Regions from separate parts of the Bacillus sp. 2175 genome, predicted to be linked through region 2. Evidence: riboswitches for the same ligand, from Rfam matches in the RefSeq annotation. Region 2 holds a riboswitch; the other holds the start of a gene.
What was found. A riboswitch is a leader RNA that binds a small molecule or an ion and turns the genes downstream of it on or off. The one in region 2 is predicted to bind preQ1.
Positions count from the first base shown of each region.

Region 1: another riboswitch for preQ1. It lies ahead of queC (7-cyano-7-deazaguanine synthase QueC); the one in region 2 lies ahead of ACXKY9_RS07455 (QueT transporter family protein).

Region 1 is NZ_CM173819.1:1,133,819-1,141,521, reverse strand. It holds gene ACXKY9_RS06170 (YkvS family protein) at 11-196, shown strand; gene queF (preQ(1) synthase) at 245-742, opposite strand; gene queE (7-carboxy-7-deazaguanine synthase QueE) at 761-1,477, opposite strand; gene queD (6-carboxytetrahydropterin synthase QueD) at 1,470-1,961, opposite strand; gene queC (7-cyano-7-deazaguanine synthase QueC) at 1,961-2,623, opposite strand; PreQ1 riboswitch class I at 2,717-2,760, opposite strand; gene kinB (sporulation sensor histidine kinase KinB) at 2,967-4,175, shown strand; gene ACXKY9_RS06140 (DUF6254 family protein) at 4,187-4,303, opposite strand; gene ACXKY9_RS06135 (DinB family protein) at 4,405-4,938, opposite strand; gene ACXKY9_RS06130 (M3 family oligoendopeptidase) at 5,076-6,770, opposite strand; gene ACXKY9_RS06125 (MarR family winged helix-turn-helix transcriptional regulator) at 6,927-7,373, opposite strand; gene ACXKY9_RS06120 (DUF3149 domain-containing protein) at 7,569-7,703, shown strand, end outside.
Region 2 is NZ_CM173819.1:1,377,341-1,385,043, reverse strand. It holds gene ACXKY9_RS07495 (sterol desaturase family protein) at 1-437, opposite strand, end outside; gene ACXKY9_RS07490 (hypothetical protein) at 516-809, opposite strand; gene ACXKY9_RS07485 (LysE family transporter) at 829-1,572, opposite strand; gene ACXKY9_RS07480 (YqcI/YcgG family protein) at 1,587-2,315, opposite strand; gene cspB (cold shock-like protein CspB) at 2,577-2,774, shown strand; gene ACXKY9_RS07470 (DUF2564 family protein) at 2,894-3,142, shown strand; gene ACXKY9_RS07465 (zinc-finger domain-containing protein) at 3,176-3,352, opposite strand; gene ACXKY9_RS07460 (ribonuclease H family protein) at 3,365-4,024, opposite strand; gene ACXKY9_RS07455 (QueT transporter family protein) at 4,176-4,661, opposite strand; PreQ1 riboswitch class I at 4,668-4,712, opposite strand; gene ACXKY9_RS07450 (aldose 1-epimerase family protein) at 4,846-5,718, shown strand; gene ACXKY9_RS07445 (reverse transcriptase-like protein) at 5,788-6,174, shown strand; gene ACXKY9_RS07440 (DMT family transporter) at 6,188-7,093, shown strand; gene ACXKY9_RS07435 (DUF6123 family protein) at 7,096-7,356, opposite strand; gene ACXKY9_RS07430 (cysteine hydrolase family protein) at 7,539-7,703, shown strand, end outside.

The sequences.
Region 1 (7,703 bases), 240 kb from region 2:
AGAGTTGCTTATGCAGATCGCAGAAACTGGAGATATCATCGAATTTAAAGGTGGAATGCAAGGCCGTGTTCAAAAAGTAAATCAAAACTCTGTTATTGTTGATATAACAATTATGAAGAATTTTAGAGAACTAGATATGGAACCTCTTACAGTTGTAAGTCATAAAAACTATACTGTCATTAATCAAAATGCATAATATAATAGAAAGAAAGGGCCTGTATAGTATACAGGCCCTTTCTTTCTATTAACGATTATCAATTGTTTCCGGATATAGATCGTGGTTCATCATGCGGTAGTCAGCCATTTGTTCATACTTCGTACCTGGGCGCCCGTAGTTGCAGTATGGATCAATTGAAATGCCACCACGTGGTGTGAATTTCCCCCATACCTCAATATAACGCGGATCCATTAATTTAATTAAATCGTTCATAATAACGTTCATGCAATCTTCGTGGAAATCACCATGATTGCGGAAACTAAATAAATACAACTTTAAAGATTTACTCTCTACCATTTTTTGCTCTGGAATATAGCTAATATAAATTGTTGCAAAATCTGGTTGTCCTGTTTTCGGGCATAAACTTGTAAATTCAGGACAATTGAATTTTACAAAATAATCACGGTTTGGATGATTATTATCAAATACCTCTAATATTTCTGGGCTATATTCAAATAAATATTTTGTATTTTGATTCCCTAGTAATGTTACATCTTTTAAATCTTCATCTAATCTTCCTGTCATTTTAAACATCCCTTCTCGTTATACGCCGCGCTTATTTCCCCATACTAACGCATGAAGCTGAGGCAATACTTTGGCATCATTCATCTCTTTACAATTTACAGCTTTATCAATCAGCCATTCATACTTATCTAATAAATTTTTTATAAGCATCGCATCATCCACTGTTTTTGTATCATCGTTTCCTACTTGTAAGAAAAATGGTACCTTTGGATAACGTTCGTGCATCTTAACTGCATATTCAAAATCATGATCATCGAATACTACTACTTTTAAACTAATATCTTTTCCTGCTAGTTTCTCAATAATAGCATCTAACTTATGAAAATCTGTTTTCATCGTTGAACTTGGTGGTTTTGGAGAAATTGTTACCTCATCAATTTGAAGTAACCAATCTTGCCATTTACTCCCTTGCGTTTCAATTGCCGTTCGCATTCCATTTTCTTTTAATATAGAAAGAAGAAACTCAATATTTTTCAGCAATGCCGGATTTCCACCTGAAATCGTAACATGAGAAAAATTTTCTCCTCCAATTGCAACAAGCTCATCCCAAATATCTTCTGGTGTCATCTGTCTAATTTGATCTTTAGCTGATCCATCCCACGTAAAAGCAGAATCACACCAAGCACAGCTATAATCACAACCAGCTGTACGAATAAACATTGTTTTTTGCCCTACAACCATTCCTTCACCTTGAATAGTCGGACCGAATATTTCTAAGACAGGGATTTTACTCATCAAGCATCCACTCCCGTCTTACTTCCGCATAACTAGTCGGCGTCTCAAATAGACGAACAAATTCAACGCGAGCTCCTTTATATTCGTTCACTCGATTCTCTTTTGTTAGTGCTTCTGCCATCTTTTCATAAATCCAAACGACCATATTTTCAGCAGTCGTATTCATTGCAGGTAACGTTTCGTTTAAATAACGATGATCTAGATAAATTTCGATTTCATTTTTCCAAATTTCTTTTATATCTCCAAAGTCAATTGCAAGACCTATTTCATTTACATATCCACTAATTCCAAATACAACTTTATATGTGTGACCGTGTAAGTTTTTACATTTCCCTTCATAACAGTGTAAATGGTGTGCTGCATCAAATGTAAATTCCTTGCTGACCATTACTCTTTTATTATGGTATTTGAGTTGTTTACGCTGAATATCCTTGTCCATTTTTTGCAAATTCTCTACGATGCGAAATCCAAAAAAGTTATCCATTAGTTATTCGCTCCTTCGCGTTCTTGTAGGTACGTATCTAATCCTGCTTTACGAAGTTGACATGCTGGACATTCACCGCAACCATCACCAATGATTCCGTTATAACATGTTAATGTTTTTTCTCGAACAAACTCAAATGCTCCAAGTTCATCTGATAATTTCCATGTTTCAGCCTTATCAATCCACATAAGTGGCGTGTGAATGACAAACGGGTAATCCATAGATAAATTTAAAGTAACATTTAACGATTTCACAAACACGTCACGGCAGTCTGGATAACCACTGAAATCAGTTTCACATACACCCGTTACAATATGACGTGCTCCAACTTGTTTTGCTAATACAGCAGCAAATGATAAGAAGAGTAAATTTCGTCCATCTACAAATGTCGATGGCAATTCACCTTCTTCATGTGTAATCTCCATATCCGTTCTGGTTAACGCATTTGGAGCAAGTTGATTTAATAGACTCATATCTAGTACCGTATGCTTTATTCCTAGTTCTTTTGCAATTTCCGCTGCACAATCAATTTCTAGCTTATGACGTTGATTGTAATTAAACGTTACAGCTTCTACCTCTGCAAACTGCTCTATTGCCCAAAATAAACATGTCGTACTATCTTGTCCTCCACTAAAAACAACAACTGCTTTTTCTTTTTTCATTTCACTCATTCTCCTTCTCTACTATAAATAAGAAGAAAGAACGTTCTTGAACTGTCACAATAAAAAAACAAAACAATACCTAAGGATATTGTTGTTTCCATAGTTTTTTATAGAGGGAGTTCGCGAACCTCTCCCGCGCGATGCACGGAATTTCTTCTTTCATTGACACAGCTTATTGTAACATATTGTATACTAGCGTAAAAATTTCTGATTTTTCCGCTATTTATTATTTCATTTCTTTCATTTTATAGTATGATTAATTTAATCTAAGAAGAGAGGAGGCATCCCACTGAAATCCTTTATTATTTATCTCTTTTTAAATATATTATTCATCCTGATTACAATGCTCGTATATCATTTATTTTGGAATCAAAAAGGGAAACGCTCTCCTAAATTAAATTCAGCTATATTCATTGTACTCTGTTGCCTTGCTACCGTACTCTGTATTACATTTGCAGCAAAAACAAATAATGGTTTTCAATTTGATATGCGCCATATTGTATTAATTGTCGGTACATTAACGGGAGGGCCTATTGCTGGTGGTTCTATCTTAGTTGTATTAAACATATATCGCTTATTATTAGGTGGGGTAGGTGTTTTCCCATCTCTTATCGGTTCTGTTCTTCTATTTATTGTTCTACTATTAACATATAAATTTTTTAATCAAACTTCTAATCGTATAAAAATAACACTTGCTATTATCTACAGTCTCACATACGGATTTAGTTGGATACCCTTCTTCCTTTCAAAGGTTACAAATAAGACTGATTATATACTGCATATTATTGTGTATGAGTTATGTTCAATGCTTGGTACGATTCTAATTTTATATTTACTGCACATATTACAAACTCAAGTTCGTCTCCAAAACGAACTTATAAATGCTGAAAAGTTTCATTTAATTGGTGAAATGGCAGCGTCTATCTCTCATGAAATTCGCAATCCATTAACTTCAACGAAAGGTTTTTTACAACTGTTACAATCAGATACCTGTACTGAGCAGGAACGAAAATTGTATATCGACATTGCCATTAACGGCATCGAACAAGCAAATCATGTTCTTACAGATTATTTAACCTTTGCTAAACCAAGCATTGAAAAAGAACAAACATTACAGTTAGAAGAAGAATTACTACATGCATTGTCGTTAATTACACCGCTTACTAATTTAACAAATGTACGTACTCATTATATAAAGCAAAGCACTTCTTTTTTTATCGCTGGTGAAAAGCAAAAACTAAATCAATGTTTATTAAATATTTTAAAAAATTGCATTGAGGCTATGCCAAAAGGCGGTGATCTTTATTTCACATTAGTTCCTGATCATAAGCATATTCAGTTATATATAAAAGATACAGGAGTCGGTATGGATTCAGAACAAGTAAAACGTCTTGGCTCTCCTTTTTATTCAACGAAAGAAAAAGGTACTGGACTTGGAATGATGGTCGTATTCAGTGTTGTTCAAGCTATGAATGGAAAAATTGATATTATAAGTGAAAAAGGAATCGGTACAACCTTTTTATTAACTTTTCCACTCATACAAAAAACGTGATGAAATACTCATCACGTTTTTTCTGTTCCTTCAACTAATTCAGCAAAAGCTTTCACTTTTCCGTGCGGTTGTTGATTTTCTTTACGTGCTTTCCAGGCGCGCTCTTCTTCTCGCTTCTTCTTAGACATGTTTTTTCAACTCCTTCTTTTCTTTCTCCATGTAGTATTCCAAAATAAGAAAGAAAACTATGCACGTATCAAAAAAGAAGTGGTTTCCCACTTCTTCCACTTTAGCGTTGCAAAATTGCATGTTTCGCCTCTTTTAACTGCGTAAGATGTCTTTGTTCATGCAAATCAAGAAATTGAACCCATTGATACAAATTCAGATCATTAAAAACAGGATGCTTTAATCCATTTTCAAATAAATCTTTTTCATCTATAACACTATGAAGCGCGTGTAATAGTTCTTGGCGTGAATGTTCTAGCAATTGAATTCCTTGCTGTTTTTTCATTAAAGTTTCTGTTGGTTGCATTTGCTGAGGAGCTTCTCGTTTATGTGTGCGATCAAGCGTAAGTTGGAGGTCTTTAAATGGAGTCATGTTTCTTTCCTTTTTTTGTAAAGCATATACAAGGGCAGACGTGACAGATTGTTCAACTAAATGCAAGTGGTGTAAAATTTGAATAATGCTCCATTTATCACGGCGTGGCTTTACATTCACTTCTGTGTCATTTAACATTTCAATTTCTGATAATAGCGTGCTTCGAGTAGACTGTAATGAGTTTACTAAACTTTCTAAACTTACATCCATATTAGATTGAAGCATACTTGTTCCCCCCTTTTGTTTGTGAAAAGAGGTGCTCCTTATTAGAAACACCTCTTTAGTATTCTGAATTTTCTTTTATTATCTCATCATTTTCCCATTATGTCGATGTTAAACATGTGAAAAAAAGCGCATGTTTTTTACAATTTTGTGTCGTCAATCGCATGTAACCATGCTTCAATTTCTGTAATAACACTTTTCACACAGCCTTCAGCAAATGGTGATGTTAAATTTGCAACTTCTACTAATTCTAAGAACGATTTACTTCCACCTTGTTGGCACAGATTCACATAATCTTCCCAAGCCTCTTGTCTATTATCTCTTGCACGTTTCCAAAATTGTAGCGCACAAATTTGAGCAAGCGTGTAATCAATATAATAGAACGGTGAGCTATAAATATGCCCTTGACGTTGCCAAAAACCACCGCGCTCTAAATAATCATTATCCTCATAATCACGATGTGGTAAATATTTCTTCTCTATGTTACGCCATGCTGTCTTACGCTCTTCAGGTGATGCTTCAGGATTTTCATATACATAATGTTGATATTCATCAACAGATACACCATAAGGTAAAAACAGAAGTGCTGAACTTAAGTGAGAGAAGTAATATTTATCTGCATCTTCTTCAAAGAATAGCTTCATCCATGGCCATGTAAAGAATTCCATACTCATAGAGTGGATTTCACATGCCTCATATGTTGGCCAATTATATTCTGGAATTTCAAATTTACGACTTTCATATACTTGGAAAGCATGACCTGCTTCATGTGTTAATACATCAATGTCACCAGATGTTCCATTGAAGTTTGAGAAAATAAATGGCGCTTTATAATTCTCAATATATGTACAATATCCGCCACCAGCTTTTCCTTTTTTCGCAACTAAATCTAATAAATCATTATCTAGCATGAAATTGAAAAATTCATCTGTTTCAATCGATAACTCTTTATACATTGTCTTTCCATGATCAACAATCCAATCCGCATCTCCTTTTGGAGTTGGGTTACCTGTAGCAAACTCAAAGTTTTCGTCGTAATAAGCTAACTTCTCTACACCGATACGTGCTTGTTGTCGCTTTCTTAATTCCGTTGTAACGGGAACGATATAATCTAGCACTTGCTGACGGTAATTAGCCACCATCTCCGCATTATAATCTGTACGGTACATTCTTGCATATCCAAGTTCAACAAAGTTTTTGAAACCTAAAGATTTTGCGATTTTCGTTCTCACTTTAACAAGCTCATCATAAATACGATCTAGTTCTTCCTCAATTCCAGCTAAAAATCCGTAGTATGCTTCACTTGCTGCTTTACGTTCGCTTCTTTCTTTTCCTTGCATAAACGGAATCAGTTGCGATAACGTTCTTTCTTCTCCAGCAAAGTCAATTTTTGCAGATGCTAATAACTGTGTATATTGCGATGATAATTTATTTTCTAATTGTAAATCTTTCACGACTTCATCTGAATATGTTTTTAAATCACATTCTGCTAGAGCAAATAATTGTTTTCCATAATACGCCTCTAATTCTTCACGAAATGGAGAATTAATGAGTGCCTTATAATATTTTGTACCATATCCTTGTACAACTGGAGAGAATTCATCAAAGAAATCCTGCTCCTCCTTATAAAAAGTATCCGTCGTATCAACAGAATGGCGAATGTAACAAAGGTTTCCCATTGTACCAAAATCGTTGCGAATCTCATTAATTGAATGAATGACTTGTTTTTGTTCTTCTACAGTTTTTGCGTTATCAAACTTCTCTAAAGCAACAGTAAATTTCTCTTTTAACTCTTCAATATTTGGGCGTTTATATTCATAGTCTTTAAATGACATGAACGAGCCTCCTCTCCATTACATACCTTTATTATAATTCAATACGTATTCTCGAATCCCCTCTTAATTTCCAACAAATTTCGGCAGTGACTGCCATGAGTTCATTACAAATAAAAAAGCCTTGGATTTATTTATCCAAAGCTCCTTTGGAACATATTATTTTTCATACTTCCCAATTTTTTTTAATAAATCAAGTAATTCATCTTTTTCATCTTTCGTTAACATTTCAAAAGACTGATGTATAACTTTCTCATGCCCCGGAAAAATAGAAGCAATAAAGTTCTCGCCAGACTCAGTTAATTGCGCGTAAATAACACGTCTGTCATTCGGACATGGGATTCTCTTTACTAATCCCTTTTTCTCCAACTTATCTACAACATATGTAATGCTGCCACTAGCTATTAAAATGCGCTCACCAATTTGCTGGAGTGGTTGACCGCCTTTATGATATAGCAGTTCTAATACAGCAAATTCAGTTGGATTTAACCCGTTACTTTGTATAGATTTATTTGTAGTATCCATAACAGAACGATGTACACGAGATAATGCAATAAATACTTTTAAAGATTGAGAAATATCTTCTCGTTCATTATTTGATGTCATACAACTTTCAACCCTTCACTTAAATTCTCAGCAATAAAAAGAAAATACCACTTCATACTTCATGTGAATTCCGAATGAGCATTCACTCATCCATTTCCTCTCCCCTAATATATTAAAAATCATTCTTGAATAAAAACATGACAATTTTAACATAGTTTATATATAATGATAATAAAAAAAGAAGGAGTACCACATTTGAAAGTCAAATTCCAAAGCATAATTATATATATATTGCTTGTTATCCTACCGACAATAGGGATTGGTGCTACATTTTATTCGTATCATACATATAAAATGAAACAGGAAAACAAATTATCTGCTCATACAGTT
Region 2 (7,703 bases):
GGACGAATCGGTCTATGAGCAATATAATGTTTCCATTCGTAAACGAGCAGCATAATAATCATTCCGATTCCAAATGAAAGTGCAATAGTAACACTTTTTGTAATACCATATGCTATAAGTAAATATATAGTAAAACTAGGTATACTAAACCATACAGGTAAAAACAAAAGTTTTAAATCATCTGGATATACGTGGTGATCATAATGCAATCTTCTTAACATTTTTAATAGAAATGTGTTTTTAGGTGGCTTTATATGGAATAAAAAACGATGTGTCATATATTCATTAAGTGTATAGAAAACAATCCCAAACATACATGCTAACATGCCAAACCACGTAAAAAATTGCATTTTTAAAATAATAATGCAAATAAATAGAATGCTATACATAATAACAATATCATGTTGTAAAAAGAACTCTTTCCCCACTTTCTTCATCTTGTTTCCCCCTTTTTCAAAAAAACAGCCGCAACATATCGTTACGACTATTTCTTTTCTATTCTTATTCTATTCACTTTACAAATTTGCCTGCTGTTCTATTGCCGAGAAAAAATTGTTTGATCCAAATATATTTTGCTTCGGAATAATATGTTCCACTGCAAACACTGTTACTTCTCCTCTTTGCACTTCTCCAATAATGAGCCCAAATATTTCATGATTTACTGCAAACGTCGGTTGCTTTGTTTGTAACAATCTTGCAGCATTATGAAATACCGCTTCATATAGTGGATTTCTATCAGTAATTTCTTTTCGGATTTTTGGCGCTAACGTAATTATAATTTCTTTTCCGTCAATAGTGGTTCGATACATAAAAATCTCCCCTTCAATCTTATGTGAACAACTGTAAAGCTTTGTATGCAAAATGTATAGAGTAACCTACTAAAATAATACCTGCTCCGGCTGTTATGTAGCCAAGCGCTTTTGGTTTTAATAAAGTTCTTCCAAAATGTACAGAAAAAGCAATATTTAAATTCCATAAAATAATACCAACAATAATGCAAAGACTGTACAAAAAAGCTTCTTGTTTCGTTACCTTCGTAAGTAATGAGCTAAGTGTACTTCCGTATATACCAAACCAAAAAACAAGATTTAATGGATTGGATATCGCAATTAAAAATCCTGCCATAAACGATTGCTTAAGGCCACCTACCTCTTCTTTTTTATATTCCATATTCGATTCGAAAATTCCTTGTTTTACACTTTGAAATCCTAAATAAAATAACAAGAAAAAACCCGTGCAATACATGAAGGCTTGTACATATGTATACATAAACACAGAAGATAAACCGAAATAAATGAGAAGCATAAATAAAACATCTGCAGTCATTCCACCAATTCCAACAACCCAAGCGTGCCAAAAACCACGTTCAATTCCTCGTTTTAACATTTCAATATTAATCGGCCCTACTGGCGCAGCTAATGATATACCTAATACGATTTGCTGTATAATTGCTCCAAACATCGCTCTATCCTTTCTACTCTCTTTATTACTAGTTAATGATATAATTTGAAAAAATAGACTAGCTTTCGTAATAAAATACCCTTTTTTATCCAAAATATACAAAAGAGCCATCCAGATGATGGCTCTTATTTTTCTATCCTATGAAGAAAAGGACATTTCCCTTTTATTAGCTCTACATCGTCTCCTATGAAATATTGTTTCCATTCACGATGCTCTGGGTCACCGTAATGACTAATGTTAGGATGTTTCGGCAATTGATCCCACTTTTCAACTCGCTCACGGACCATTTGTCTTGAATATGCTCCTTTAGGACGATCTCCCTCTAATCCATCAAAAATAGTGCGTGGCTGAAACCCAATAACGAGAGAATTCCCTAAATGTCTAGTTTTTCGTTGTTTATAAGCTGGCGCATTTCCAAATGCAAATATTGGCTCACCACCAAATGAAAATTCCCATAAATAATGATCTGGATCTTCAGGAATTTGCTTTGGCCATGCTTGATTATCGTTTTCATGTAAATACTGTAGCACTTTCCAAAAGGAATCACGGTAATATTCGAGTGATTGTTCTTCACATTCCGGTTCTACAAAAAGGAAAAAGCCCCTTCTTACAATCGGCCTCTCTTTCATTAACTCTAAAAAAGATAACATTGTATGTGGCAAATGACTCCAATCATTATGAGAAAGAAATGAATAGCGAAGTTCATTCTTTTTCAAAGCTGTTAAACCGAAATAACATGGAAAAGTTGGTTCTAACACGACACTTGAAAAAATCTCAAATTCTTTTGCAACCCAATCCGGTATGTCGGTTCTCGTTCTCATTTCTTCATTATCTAATAAGTAAGACTTATTCATTCTTTCACCTCATTATGTATAGCATTCAATTAAGAATATTACATACTCGGCCTGTCCTATACCTATTTAAAAATTCGACTGAAAAATTATTTAAAAATACAAAAAATAAAATCGCTTACTTGACTAAATTCTCCCAATTCGTGTATATTTAAATTAATCATTTAGCAGAATATTCAAGAATATAGCATTTTTAGTTTATATTATTTTTCAAATGAATTTCACTAAATGAAAATAGTAAACGCTTTTAGGAGGAATTATAACATGCAAGGAAAAGTAAAATGGTTTAACAACGAAAAAGGTTTTGGATTTATCGAAATGGAAGGCGCTGACGATGTATTCGTACATTTCTCTGCTATTCAAGGAGATGGCTACAAAGCTTTAGAAGAAGGTCAAGAAGTATCTTTCGACATTACTGAAGGTAACCGTGGACCTCAAGCTGCTAACGTAGTAAAACTTTAATCCAACATATAACAGGAGGTTACCTTACTTGGTAACCTCCTTTATTATTCCTTTGTATATTTCCGTTTTACAGAGCAAAAACTATGTGAAATGCGCAATATACAAAGGAGGCAGTAACAATGGGATCAGAAGTAAATGATTTTGAAGAAGTAAAATTCCGTGTAGAAACAGCACAAAAGATGGTAGGTTCTGCAACAATTTCAATGGATCCAGACACATTAGAGCATGCCACTACTGCAGTAGAAGCAGCTCGCTCACAGCTTGAAATTATGAAATCTGTTGCAGTAGATTTAGATGAACCATTTTTAATGAACGAGGAAAAGAAACTAAGCAAATGCGAGCAGCAATTAAACGAAGCAAAGCACTAAAAAACATCCAGAGAATTTTCTCTGGATGTTTTTTTATGACAACTGTTCTCCATACTTTTTCAATGTTTCTCCAACTGTACATTGTCTTATACAAAATGAATGAGCATAATACTTACTATTTGTCTTTCGATTATGTTCTCGCAAGAAACATCCTTCACAGTATGTTTCTAATAAGTCATTTACCTCTGTAATGAGTTGCTTTTTATCCACCTTTGCACCTCTCTATTCGGTTATTTCTTTATGACTATCAATGACTGTCCCTTCTAATGCTTGCGTTGCTAATTGATGTGCTTCTTTATTTTGTTTTCTAGATATCGGTTCACATACAAGTTTTAATTTCATTTGCTTCGCCTTTTGTTCAATTTGATCTAAATAATGGTTTAAATGCTCATCATAACAAGGCCATTCTCCGGCTAATTGCTGCAATACAACTTGAGAATCGCCGCGAAGTGTAACTGCTTCATATTTAATCCCTAATTCCTCGAGTATATTCATACCGTATAATAGTGATGCATACTCCGCTTCATTATTATCATCTATACCTTCTATATATGCATTGCGGCGAATGCGGTAGTTTGTATTTCCTTTTTTATAATACACACATATACCAACGCCAGCTTCTTTCGTTTGCACATCATACCCCCCATCAAAATAAACGAGTATTTCTTGGGGCTCTTCCTCTACTTGCTTACTTAACTTTTTCATCTCTTTTAATGACCATTCTGCGTCCATTTCATCATAAAATGAAAATTCTTTTACTCTTCCTGTTTTCTCAAAATCCTCTGCAAATTGAAGTATTTCTTCTATGTTCATATACTCTGTTGTTAATTCCGTCTGCAATCCGCGCTTCGTTTTATACAACCAATGAATTTTATATTTCATACTACATTCCCCTTATGTAAGACTTCTTATATGTAGCCAGCTAATAAAAGCCTCACTTTATTTTATTATATTTTATCAAGAGTCAAAGAATTATATTCAATATTATCACATGCAAAAAGAGCTATCCCTATAGGAATAGCTCTTTCATCTATTACATAAATCTTTCAAATTGTACTCGCTTATTAATCCAGTACATTACAGGCATACCAATCGCCATGACAACAAATTCACCGATTGCACATGTTAACCAAGACAACATAAATGGTAAACCCAATGCAAGATGAAGTTCAATTGCAATCATAAACATTGTAATCGTAAAGATAACTGTATTAAAAATCATACGAGCCCAAACACCTTTAATAAATCGCATAGAAATAATCGTTGCAACTAACGCAAGAATAGATTGGCCTACTCCAAATACTAAATCATAAGCGATCATAGGTGAGAAAAAGAGATTCGTTAAAAATACACCTAATACAATTCCGTAAATTGCTTTCTTGTTAAATACAACGAGATGATTAAACATCTCTGAAATACGAAACTGTACATTTGTAAAGCCAAATGGCTGAATAAGCATAGAAACAGCAATATATAATGCCGCTAAAATACCATTACCGACTAATGTTCTAATATTCATGACAAAATCTCCTTAGTTTTTTTACGTGGGATGGTTTCGAACCACGTTATTCTTTTTTTTAGCAACAAGATTATATTTTACGTGGTAGCCCCTCTTTCGTCAATAGATTTCCTATCATAAACTACCTTTTTCCTTTTAGACAACGTATAATGAAACATATGAAAGATTTAGGAGGTTTCACTTCATGACAGCAACAATTCAAAATGAAAAAGTGATCGTTTCCATTTCTGACAAAGGTGCAGAATTACAGAGCGTTCGCTTAAAAGAAGACAACATAGAATATTTATGGCAAGGTGATTCTACTTATTGGGGACGCCGTGCACCAATTTTGTTCCCAATTGTCGGTCGATTAGTAGATAATACATACTACGTAGACGGTAAACCATATTCATTAACACAACACGGTTTCGCTCGTGATCTTACTTTCTCTGTGAAAGAACAAAGCGAAACAAAGATCACTTATATCGTTACTAGTAATGAAGAAACATTAAAAAAATACCCATACGAATTCGAATTACTCGTTTCTTATGAGCTAGATGGACAAAGTGTTCATGTAACATATGAAGTAAACAATCCTACTTCTAAAGAAATGTTCTTCTCAATCGGAGCACATCCTGGATTCAACTTCCCTTTATTGGACGGTGAATCATTTACAGATTATCACTTATCGTTTAATGGTTCGGAACGCTTAGAAACAAGCGTATTAGAAGGGCCTTATCTTTCAAACAAAAAGCAATTAATCGCTGAAAATACGACTGAATTGCCACTTACATACGATTTATTCAAAAATGATGCACTTATTTTTGAACATATGAATACGAATGAAATTTCGATTCGTTCTCATAAACATAATAAATTTGTAAAAGTAGAATTTGATGGATTTCCATTTGTCGGCGTATGGACACCAGGGGATAACGCACCTTTCTTATGTATTGAACCTTGGTATGGAATCGCTGATGAAGTAAATCCAGCAAAAGATTTCAAGGACAAAAAGGGAATTCAATCTTTACAAGCGAATGAAACATTTACATGTCGTTACAGCATCACAATCGGATAACTACCCTATCCCCTACTTCAAAAAAATATTTAAGTAGGGGATAATCTTATAATTTGGAGGTTTCTCATTTTGATTGAAGTATATATTGATGGTGCATCAAAAGGAAATCCTGGTCCTTCTGGTGCAGGAGTGTTTATTAAAGGCGTTCAGCCGCCTGTACAATTATCAGTACCACTTGGAACAATGTCCAATCATGAAGCAGAATACCGCGCTTTACTTCTAGCATTAAAATATTGCATCGAGCATAATTATAGCACTGTCTCTTTTCGTACAGATTCCCAGCTTGTCGAACGGGCTGTTGAAAAAGAATACGCAAAAAATAAAATATTTGCACCTCTTTTAGATGAAGCACTGCAGTACATAAAAAACTTCGATCTCTTTTTTATTAAGTGGATTCCAAGTAGTCAAAATAAAGTAGCTGATGAATTAGCTAGAAAAGCTATCTTACAAAATTAACGGGGGTATGAGTGTGAAAAGAGAGTGGATTGCTCCTCTTGCTTTATTATTTGTCTCTTTTATTTGGGGAGCTACGTTTGTTGTCGTTCAAAACGCTATGTCTTTCGTTGGTCCATTTACGTTTAATGGTATTCGCTTTTTATTCGCTGGAATTATTTTATTATTCGTTCAAATTATTTTCTCACAGAAAACTTCAAAACAAGAATTAAAACATAGTAGTTTAGCCGGATTAATAGTTGGGTTCTTCTTATTTGTCGGTTATTTATTGCAAACATTTGGCTTACTCTATACAACATCTTCAAAAGCAGGTTTCTTAACTGGGCTAAGCATTGTTATGGTCCCAATCTTTTCCTTTATCTTTTTAAAACAAAAAGCTACCATTTTCATCGTACTTGGTATTGTTGTAGCTACAACAGGTTTATACTTATTAACAGCTGCTGATTCTTTCCAATTAAATATAGGAGATATACTTGTTCTCGGTTGTGCAGTCGCTTTCGCTGCCCATATTCTTATTAACGGCTTCTTTTCTAAGAAAATATCACCTTTATTATTAAGCACATCTCAAGTATTAGCTGTTGGTATATTTTCTTCTATTTGCGCTTTTTTGTTTGAAGATTGGGAAAAGTTATTTTCAGTATCACTATGGACGAATCAATCCTTTTTATTCGCACTCTTTCTAACTGCCCTGTTTGCAACATCTATTGCTTTTTTCATTCAAACATCGGCACAAAAACACACTTCTCCAACGAGGGTAGCAATTATTTTCGCAATGGAGCCCGTTTTTGCTGCATTAACAGGCGTTCTCGTTGCAAATGAACAACTTTCTATTTCTGCTATTATCGGATGTCTATGTATTTTTCTAGGCATGATTTTTGTTGAATTACCTTCCAAAACAAAAAAAGAAGCGCAGGCTGCGTGAAGTTACGCTTGTAACTTCCGCATAAAAGCCTTAGCGCTTTTTTTATCTGTAATTTCTTCCTCTTTCAATCGTTCTAATAACGCAACGAAATAACTACCATCAAACTGCAATTGATGTTTAATTGTCGCTTCTATTGCTGCGTTCACAATCCCATCAGACGCACCAGTATATCCTTGTCCAAACATAATAAACCCTTGTGCTTCCTCTGATAATTTAAATCCTTTCGTATGTAAGAATGAAAGATAATCTTCTACTGTTTGCATGTTATTCCCACCTACTCAAAAATTCTCCATCTCCTATCATACATGTTTTTACACGCTATGAGAATGAAATTTCTTTGACAACTTTGTAAATCAATCTTCTACTTCTCTTACAATGGAGGGTTTTCTAATAATCTGAAGGAATATGTACAGTGGAACTTATTTCATATTAAAGGGGAGACACGATGAAACAAGCACTATTAATTATCGACGCTCAGCAAGAATTAATTGATGGAAATGAGCAAGAAAATGAAGTTTTTCGTAAAACCGAGCTATTATCTACACTAAATATAGCCCTCCAGAAAGCAATAGATTCAAATGCTCTTATTGTTTTCGTAAGAGATATCGAT